2 regions of the Actinospica acidiphila genome follow, and region 1 is predicted to be linked to the other one. Evidence: riboswitches for the same ligand, from Rfam matches in the RefSeq annotation. Region 1 holds a riboswitch; the other holds the start of a gene.
The links. A riboswitch is a leader RNA that binds a small molecule or an ion and turns the genes downstream of it on or off. The one in region 1 is predicted to bind cobalamin.
Positions count from the first base shown of each region.

Region 2: linked by a shared signal. The riboswitch ahead of HXP48_RS07450 (energy-coupling factor ABC transporter permease) and the one ahead of HXP48_RS10880 (ribonucleoside-diphosphate reductase subunit alpha) in region 1 are both predicted to bind cobalamin.

Region 1 is NZ_JABZEM010000002.1:2,513,090-2,517,381, forward strand. It holds gene mctP (monocarboxylate uptake permease MctP) at 1-1,178, shown strand, start outside; gene HXP48_RS10875 (GNAT family N-acetyltransferase) at 1,259-1,762, shown strand; cobalamin riboswitch at 1,812-1,982, shown strand; gene HXP48_RS10880 (ribonucleoside-diphosphate reductase subunit alpha) at 2,108-4,292, shown strand, end outside.
Region 2 is NZ_JABZEM010000002.1:1,675,043-1,679,334, reverse strand. It holds gene HXP48_RS07465 (energy-coupling factor ABC transporter ATP-binding protein) at 1-621, opposite strand, end outside; gene cbiQ (cobalt ECF transporter T component CbiQ) at 618-1,367, opposite strand; gene HXP48_RS07455 (energy-coupling factor ABC transporter substrate-binding protein) at 1,375-1,761, opposite strand; gene HXP48_RS07450 (energy-coupling factor ABC transporter permease) at 1,758-2,468, opposite strand; cobalamin riboswitch at 2,499-2,681, opposite strand; gene HXP48_RS07445 (ABC transporter substrate-binding protein) at 2,873-4,292, shown strand, end outside.

The DNA of each region.
Region 1 (4,292 bases):
TCCAGGCCGTGCTGGACGTGATGGGCGTCGGCGGCGGCGAGAACACCAACTGGTTCATCAAGGACCTGCCGCTGCTCCTCGCCTTCGGTGTGCTGGCCGCGTACACCTACTCGTCGGGGCTGCGGGCGCCCGCGCTGATCGCGTTCGTCAAGGACACGCTGATCTACATCGTGATCGCGGTGGCGATCATCTACATCCCGATCAAACTGGGCGGGTTCGACGAGATCTTCGCCTCCGCGCAGGAGGCGTACAGCGAGACCAACCCGGCCACCGGTGCCCCGCGCGGCGCCCTGGTGCCGGGCGAGGCGGGCCAGTGGACGTACGCCACGCTGGCGCTGGGGTCGGCGCTCGCGCTGTTCATGTACCCGCACTCGATCACCGCGACGCTGTCCTCGCGCAGCCGTGAGGTGATCCGCCGCAACACCACGATCCTGCCGCTGTACTCGCTGATGCTGGGCCTGCTGGCGCTGCTCGGGTTCATGGCGATCGCGGCCGGGGTGAAGGTGCAGAACGGCCAGCTGGCCATCCCGCAGCTGTTCGAGAACATGTTCCCGGACTGGTTCGCCGGGGTGGCTTTCGCGGCGATCGGCATCGGCGCGCTGGTGCCGGCGGCGATCATGTCGATCGCGGCGGCGAACCTGTTCACCCGCAACATCTACAAGGACTTCATCAAGCCGGACGCGACGCCCAAGCAGGAGACCGCGGTCTCCAAGATCGTGTCCCTGCTGGTGAAGGTGGGCGCGCTGGTCTTCGTCCTGACCATGGACAAGACCGTCGCGATCAACTTCCAGCTGCTGGGCGGCATCTGGATCCTGCAGACCTTCCCGGCGCTGGTGGGCGGCCTGTTCACCCGCTGGTTCCACCGCTGGGCGCTGATCGGCGGCTGGGCGGTCGGCATGATCTACGGCACGGTCGCCGCGTACGGGGTGGCGTCGCCGACGCAGAAGCACTTCGGCGGCTCCGCCAAGGAGATCCCGGGCATCGGGGAGATCGGCTACATCGGTCTCACCGCCTTCGTGATCAACGTGCTGGTCACGGTCGTCCTGACCTTCGTCATGCGGGCGGTCAAGGCGCCGGACGGCGTCGACGAGACCGAGCCGCGCGACTACACGGCGGACGCCGGCGACCCGGGCGTGCAGGTGGAGCTCCCGCCGGCCACGGCGGACAGCAAGCACTGACGCCGTTCACACGCAGGGCAGCGGGCCGCCGGTGGAAAACCGGCGGCCCGCTGTCGTGCCCGTGCGGCAGACTCCCCCGCATGGACATCGTCATCCGGCCGGCGACGCCCGGCGAGCACGCGGACCTCGGTGAGATCACCGCTCAGGCCTATCTCGGCGACGGGCTGCTGGACTTCGGGGAGTCCGACTCCTACCTGGACGAGCTGCGGGACGTGGGCAAGCGGGCGGCGGCCGCCGAGGTGCTGGTCGCCGTGGCGGACGGCGCGCTGCTGGGCGGGGTGACCTTCGTGCCCGGCCCCGGGCCCATGGCCGACATCGCGGAGCCCAGCGAGGCGGAGATACGGATGCTGGCCGTCTCCCCCGCCCACCGCGGCCGGGGCGCCGGTGAGGCCCTGGTGCGCGCCTGCGTCGACCGGGCGCGGGCGCTCGGCCGCACCCGCATGGTGCTGTCCACGCAGCGCACGATGCACTCCGCGCACCGGGTGTACGAGCGGCTGGGCTTCACGCGGGCCCCCGGGCGGGACTGGAACCCGCTGCCGGAGCTCGACGACATCATGCTGCTGGTCTACGAACTGACGCTCTGACGGCCGGGCGCAGCCCTTCCGTCCGACCCCACCATAACCCCAGCGCGACACAACATATGGGTCCGTCGGCGACACCCGGCACAAGATGTATGCTCATGCTCGCTGTCGCCGCAGGGGAATCCGGTGCGAATCCGGAACTGTCCCGCAACGGTGTACCCATGCCTGCCCACGGGCGCGCACGGGAGTCAGTCCGAGGACCTGCCGACAGTGCGCCCGGCCCTTCCGGTCCGGGTGCCCTGACGTCCGGGCCTCGCGGAATGGGCCGGTGGACGCGACGCCGCGTGCGTTCGTGTGCTGCCCCCTGCGCTCTTCGAGGCCCCCGTGCCGAGCGAGGGAGAGCCACACGTGACCATCGCGCCAGCCGATCCGGCTTCAGCGACCCGCGTGACCGAGGACAGTGACGGCCCCGGGGCCGCGCTGCTGCGGACCCTGACCCAGCTGACCGCCGACCTGCCCGACGCCGACGCCGGCCGGGTGGCCGCGGCCGCGCTGCGCGGCCGGTCCGCCTCCGCCGACGAGGCGGAGCTGCGGGACCTGGCCACCGAGGCGGCGGCCGGGCTGATCTCCGAGGACCCCGCCTACTCCCGGCTCGCCGCCCGGCTGCTCACCCTCGGCATCCGCGCCGAGGCCGCCTCGCAGGGCGTCACCTCGTTCACCGGCTCGGTGGCCGCCGGTCACCGGGAGGGCCTGATCGGCGACCGCACCGCCGCGTTCGTCCGGCTCCACGCGGCCCGTCTGGACGCGCTGGTCGACACGGACGCCGACGACCGGTTCGGCTACTTCGGCCTGCGCACCCTGCACAGCCGCTACCTGCTGCGCCACCCGGTCACCCGCAAGGTCGTCGAGACGCCCCAGCACTTCCTGCTGCGGGTGGCCTGCGGGCTCGCCGAGGACGAGAGCGAGCGGGCGCTGGAGGACGTCGCCGCGCTGTACGGGCTGATGAGCCGGCTGGACTACCTGCCCTCCTCCCCCACGCTGTTCAACTCCGGCACCCGCCACCCGCAGATGTCGTCCTGCTACCTCCTGGACTCCCCCAAGGACGAGCTGGACTCCCTCTACGAGCGCTACCACCAGGTCGCCCGCCTCTCGAAGCACGCCGGCGGCATCGGTCTGTCCTTCTCCCGCGTCCGCGCCCGGGGTTCGCTGATCCGCGGCACCAACGGGCACTCCAACGGCATCGTCCCGTTCCTGAAGACGCTGGACGCCTCGGTCGCCGCCGTGAACCAGGGCGGCCGGCGCAAGGGCGCCGCCGCGGTCTACCTGGAGACCTGGCACGCGGACGTCGAGGAGTTTCTGGAGCTGCGCGACAACACCGGTGAGGACGCCCGCCGTACGCACAATCTGAACCTGGCGCACTGGGTCCCGGACGAGTTCATGCGCCGGGTCGACGCAGACGCCCCATGGTCGCTGTTCTCCCCCGTCGACGTGCCCGAGCTGGTCGACCTGTGGGGCGAGGAGTTCGACGCGGCCTACCGAGCCGCCGAGGCGAAGGGCCTGGCCCGCAGGACGCTCCCGGCGCGCGAGCTGTACGGCCGGATGATGCGCACCCTCGCGCAGACCGGCAACGGCTGGATGACCTTCAAGGACACCGCCAACCGCACCGCCAACCAGACCGCCGAACCGGGTCACGTCGTCCACTCCTCCAACCTGTGCACGGAGATCCTGGAGGTCACCGACGACGGGGAGACGGCGGTCTGCAACCTCGGCTCGGTCAACCTCGCGGCCTTCGCGGGCCCGGACGGCATGGACTGGGAGCGCCTGGACGCGGCGGTCCGCACCGCCGTGACGTTCCTGGACCGGGTGGTCGACATCAACTTCTACCCGACCGGGGAGGCGTCCCGGTCCAACAGCCGCTGGCGCCCGGTGGGTCTGGGCGTGATGGGGCTGCAGGACGTGTTCTTCCGGCTGCGCGTGCCCTTCGACTCCCCCGAGGCGAAGGCGCTGTCCACCCGGATCGCCGAGCGCATCATGCTCGCCGCGTACGAGACGTCCGCCGGTCTCGCGGAGCGGCACGGTCCGCTGCCCGCCTGGGAGAAGACCCGCACCGCGCGGGGCGTGCTGCACCCCGACCACTACGGAGTCGAGCTCGCCTGGCCGGAGCGCTGGGAAGCACTGCGGTCGCGGATCGCCGCGACGGGCCTGCGCAACGCGCTGCTGCTGGCGATCGCGCCCACCGCGACCATCGCATCGATCGCGGGCGTGTACGAGTGCATCGAGCCGCAGGTGTCCAACCTGTTCAAGCGCGAGACGCTGTCCGGGGAGTTCCTCCAGGTCAACTCGTACCTGGTGGAGGACCTCAAGCGGCTGGGCGTGTGGGACGCGCGCACCCGTGAGGCGCTGCGCGAGGCGAACGGCTCGGTGCAGGACTTCGCGTGGATCCCCGAGGACGTACGGCGGCTGTACCGCACGGCGTGGGAGATCCCGCAGCGCGGCCTGATCGACATGGCCGCCGCCCGGACCCCGTTCCTGGACCAGGCGCAGTCGCTCAACCTGTTCCTGGAGACGCCGACCATCGGGAAGCTCTCCTCGA
Region 2 (4,292 bases), 840 kb from region 1:
GCGCAGGGCGAGGTCCACGTCGTGCGTCGCCATCACCACCGTCGTGCCGCCCGCCCGCAGACCGTCCAGAGTGGCCAGCAGCCGTTCCTGGCCGTCGGGATCGAGGCCCGCCGTCGGCTCGTCCAGGATCAGCACCCGCGGCCGCATCGCGACCGCGCCCGCGATCGCCGTCCGTTTCCGCTGCCCGTACGACAGCAGATGCGTGGGCCGGTCGGCGAGCGCGGCGATGTCCAGCGCCTCCAGCGCCTCCGCGACCCGCGCACGCACCTCCCCGTCCGGCAGCCCCAGGTTCAGCGGCCCGAACGACACGTCCTGCCCCACGGACGCCGCGAACAACTGGTCGTCCGGGTCCTGCACCACCAGCTGCACGGTGGTGCGCAGCGCCGTCAGCCCCTTCCTGTCGTACCGCACCGCACGGCCCGACAGCCTCAACTCCCCTCCGTGCGGGCGCAGTCCGCCGCTCAGCAGCCGCATCAGGGTGGTCTTGCCGCTGCCGTTGCGCCCCAGCAGGGCCAGCGCCCTCCCCTCGCGCACCTCGAAGTCGAGCCCGGTGAACACCGGCGGCCCCTCCTCGTACGCGAAGGACACGTCCCGCAGTGCCACCAGCACGGATCCGCTCACGACAGGGGCCTTTCCAGTACGAAGGTGAGGGCGGCCAGCGCTGCCAGGAGCGTCACGCTCGCGGTCGTGAACCGGGCGGACACCCGGGCCTCCGGCACCAGCACGCGCAGGGCGCCGTCGTAGCCGCGGCCCGCGAGCCCCGTCTGCAGCCGCGCCGCACGGTCGAAGGACCGCACGAACGCGGTCGCGCCGAGCCCGCCGAGCGAACGCCAGGTGGCCGCACGGGTGGTGTGGCCGAGCCGCGCCGCCTGCGCCCGGTGCACCCGGCGCACCGAGTCCAGCAGCAGGAAGCTCATCCGGTACGTCACCAGCGCCACGTCCACGAGCGGCGCGGGCACCCCGGCGCGCACCAGGCGTGGCAGCAGGTCCGACATCGGCGTGGTGAACGCGAACAGCAGCACGCCCAGCGAGGCGGCCGAGGTGCGCAGCAGCAACTCCCCGGCGCGCAGGGGCCCGTCGGGGGCGGGCGACAGGAAACCGCCGGGCCCGCCCACCCGCATCAGCAGGGGCAGCGCCCCGGTGACGCAGAACCCCAGCGGCACCCGGTACGCCCGCCACAGCCGCCCGGCCGGCACCGCCGCCGGGCCGAGCAGCAGCACCAGCGCGGTGACCAGCACCAGCGCGGCGCCCGGCCACGGGGGCAGCGAGATCGCGAGGACGGTGAGGCCGAGACCGAGGACGGCCTTGTCCACGGGATGACGGCGGCGCCAGCGGCTGCTGTGCGCCGCCGCGTCGATCGGCAGCACGGGCCGGTCAGTCCCGTCCGCCGTCGGCGCCGGTGCGCGCCTCCGCGTCGGCGTCCTCCGCGTCCGCGTCCTGCGTGACGGCCCGCCCACGCGCCCGCGCCTCGCCCTGCCGGCGTCCGCGACGCAGCCCGAAGTAGTACGCCAGGACGCCCGCGCCGAGCGCGGCCTGGAGGGCGAACAGCGCCGACTCGATCTCCCCGGACGGCGGTTCGTACAGCGGTGAGAACCACGGCTCGTAGTCCGGGTCGATCTCGGTGATCGCGGTCTCCGCCTCGCCGTCCGCCCCGGTGAACGGTTCCTCCTTGTGGTCGCCGAGCCCCAGCGCCAGCGGGATCACGGCGAGGGCGGCCACGAGCAGCAGGAGCAGGGTGTTGATCTTCGCGTTGCGGCTCACCGGGTCACCGCCTCGGCCGACTCGGCCTGCTTGCCCCCGGCCGCCGAGGTGACCAGCACCCCGAGCCGGGTCAGCTCGCCCTTGCTGGACTGCACCAGCAGGCGCATCACCAGCACCGTCAGCAACCCCTCGCTGACCGCGAGCGGGATCTGCGTGACGGCGAAGATGGAGCCGAACTTCCCCAGCGCGCCCAGGAATCCGCTGCCCGGGTCGGGGAACGCCAGCGCGAGCTGGACGCTGGTCACGCAGTACGTCGACAGGTCGGCGACGAACGCGCCGCAGAACACCGCGCCCATCAGCGGCACGTCGTACCGGCGCAGCAGCCGGTAGACGGCGTATCCGGCCCAGGGCCCGACGATCGCCATGGAGAAGACGTTGGCGCCGAGCGTGGTGAGCCCTCCGTGGGCGAGCAGCAGCGCCTGGAACAGCAGGGTGATGGTCCCGAGCACCGCCATGACCGGCGGCCGGAACAGGATCGCGCCCAGCCCGGTCCCGGTGGGGTGGGAGCAACTCCCGGTCACGGAGGGCAGTTTCAGCGCGGACAGGACGAACGTGAACGCTCCCGACGCGCCCAGCAGCAGCGTGCTCTCGGGGTGCTCTCTGACGTCACGGATGAGCGACCGGGCTCCGTGGACGACGAACGGCGCCGACGCGACGCCCCAGGCGACCGCGTGCGCCGGAGGCAGGAAACCCTCGGCAATGTGCATGGCTCAGCAGACCCTCTCCAGCACCTCGTGGATGGTTGACGCGCCTTGGCCGGTCTCCTGGCTGACGGGTACCACCGCCCGTGCTCCGCCTTCCCGGGTCCTTGAGGACCCAGTGGCTGCCCGTGAGGGCCGGAGCCGGACTTCCCGATCACAGTGGCGAGGGCCGCACCGGTATCGCACCGATTTCCCGTCACCAAGGCGTGGTGACAGTAGTCCCCGTCGCGGCCCGGTGACAAGCGGCGGCGGGGGCGCGCGGAGGGCGCCCGGCGGCTCGGACCCCGGCGCACACCTGCGCGTTCGGGCGGCCCGGCAACCCCGGCGACTGGGGGGCCGCCGTTCTGGGCAAGGTCTTCCTGCAACTAATATGCAAGAGCTATTTTCCAGCAACAGGGATGTGAGGTTCGATGACGACCCGACGACGCATACGGGGCGCCGCCGCCGTGCTGGCGACGGCCGCGGCGGTCTCCGCCTGCTCGGCGCCGGGCTCCGGCACCGCGGACGGCGCGGCGGCCGGCGAGTCCGTGGTGATCGGCGTCTCCACCGAGCCCGACACCCTCAGCCCGCTCCTCGGCTACGGCAAGGACGGCAACTCCAAGCTGTTCGACGGCCTCCTCGCCCGCACCGCCGACATGACCCTGGAACCCGCGCTGGCCAGGGCACTTCCGCGGATCACGGACGGCGGACGCACCTACACGTACACCCTGCGCGAGGGCGTGAAGTTCAGCGACGGCAAGCCGCTGACCGCGCGGGACGTCGTCTTCACCTACCGCACGGTCCTCGACGAGGACACCAACAACACCGCCAGGAGCGAACTCGCGGCCGTCAAGGACGTCCGGGCGGTGGGCGACGACACGGTCGTCTTCACCCTCCACCACCCCTACGCGCCGTTCGCCGCCCGCACGGTCCTGCCGATCGTGCCCGAGCACGTCGCCGGCGAGCAGGACCCCAACACCGGCGCCTTCAACACGAAGCCCGTCGGCACCGGACCGTACGTCCTCGTCGACTGGCGCAAGGGCGAGAAGCTCACCTTCAAGGCCAACCCGCACTACTGGGGCGGCACCCCGAAGGTGAAGAAGCTCACCATGGCGATCGTCTCCGACGACGACGTCCGCGCCACCCGGCTCCGCTCCGGCGACCTCGACGGCGCGGTCCTCCCGCCCAACCTCGCCGCCACCTTCAAGAGCGACGACGACAAGAAGACCTACCGGGCCACCTCCTACGACGTCCGCGTCGTCACCCTCCCCAGCGGCAACCCCGTCACCGGCGACACCGCGATCCGCCGCGCCCTCGACCTCGCCGTCGACCGGCAGGCCATGGTCGACAAGATCCTCGACGGCGCCGGCCGCCCCGCCTACGGCCCGCTGCCCGTCGACGACCCGTGGTTCGCCGAGGACACCGAGCGCCCGCGCGACCTCGCCGCGGCCGGCCGCATCCTCGACGCCGCCGGCTGGACGAAGGGCGGGGACGGCATCCGCGCCAAGGACGGCCGCCCCGCCCGCTTCACGCTGTACTACCCCTCCGGCGACAAGGTCCGTCAGGACCACGCCCTCGCCTACGCCTCCGACGCCAAGAAGGCCGGCATCGACGTCCGGGTGGAGAGCGCCACCTGGGAGGTCATCGAGCCCCGCATGAACCGGGACGCCGTCCTCGCGGGCTTCGGCAGCACCGGCGACCCGGACTTCGGGCTCTACACGATGCTGCACTCCTCCCTCGCCGGCGACGGCTTCAACAACATGGCCCACTACGACAACCCGGCCGTCGACCGCGCCCTGGAGACAGGCCGCCGCAGCCAGGACCCGGAGACCCGCAAGGCCGCCTACGACG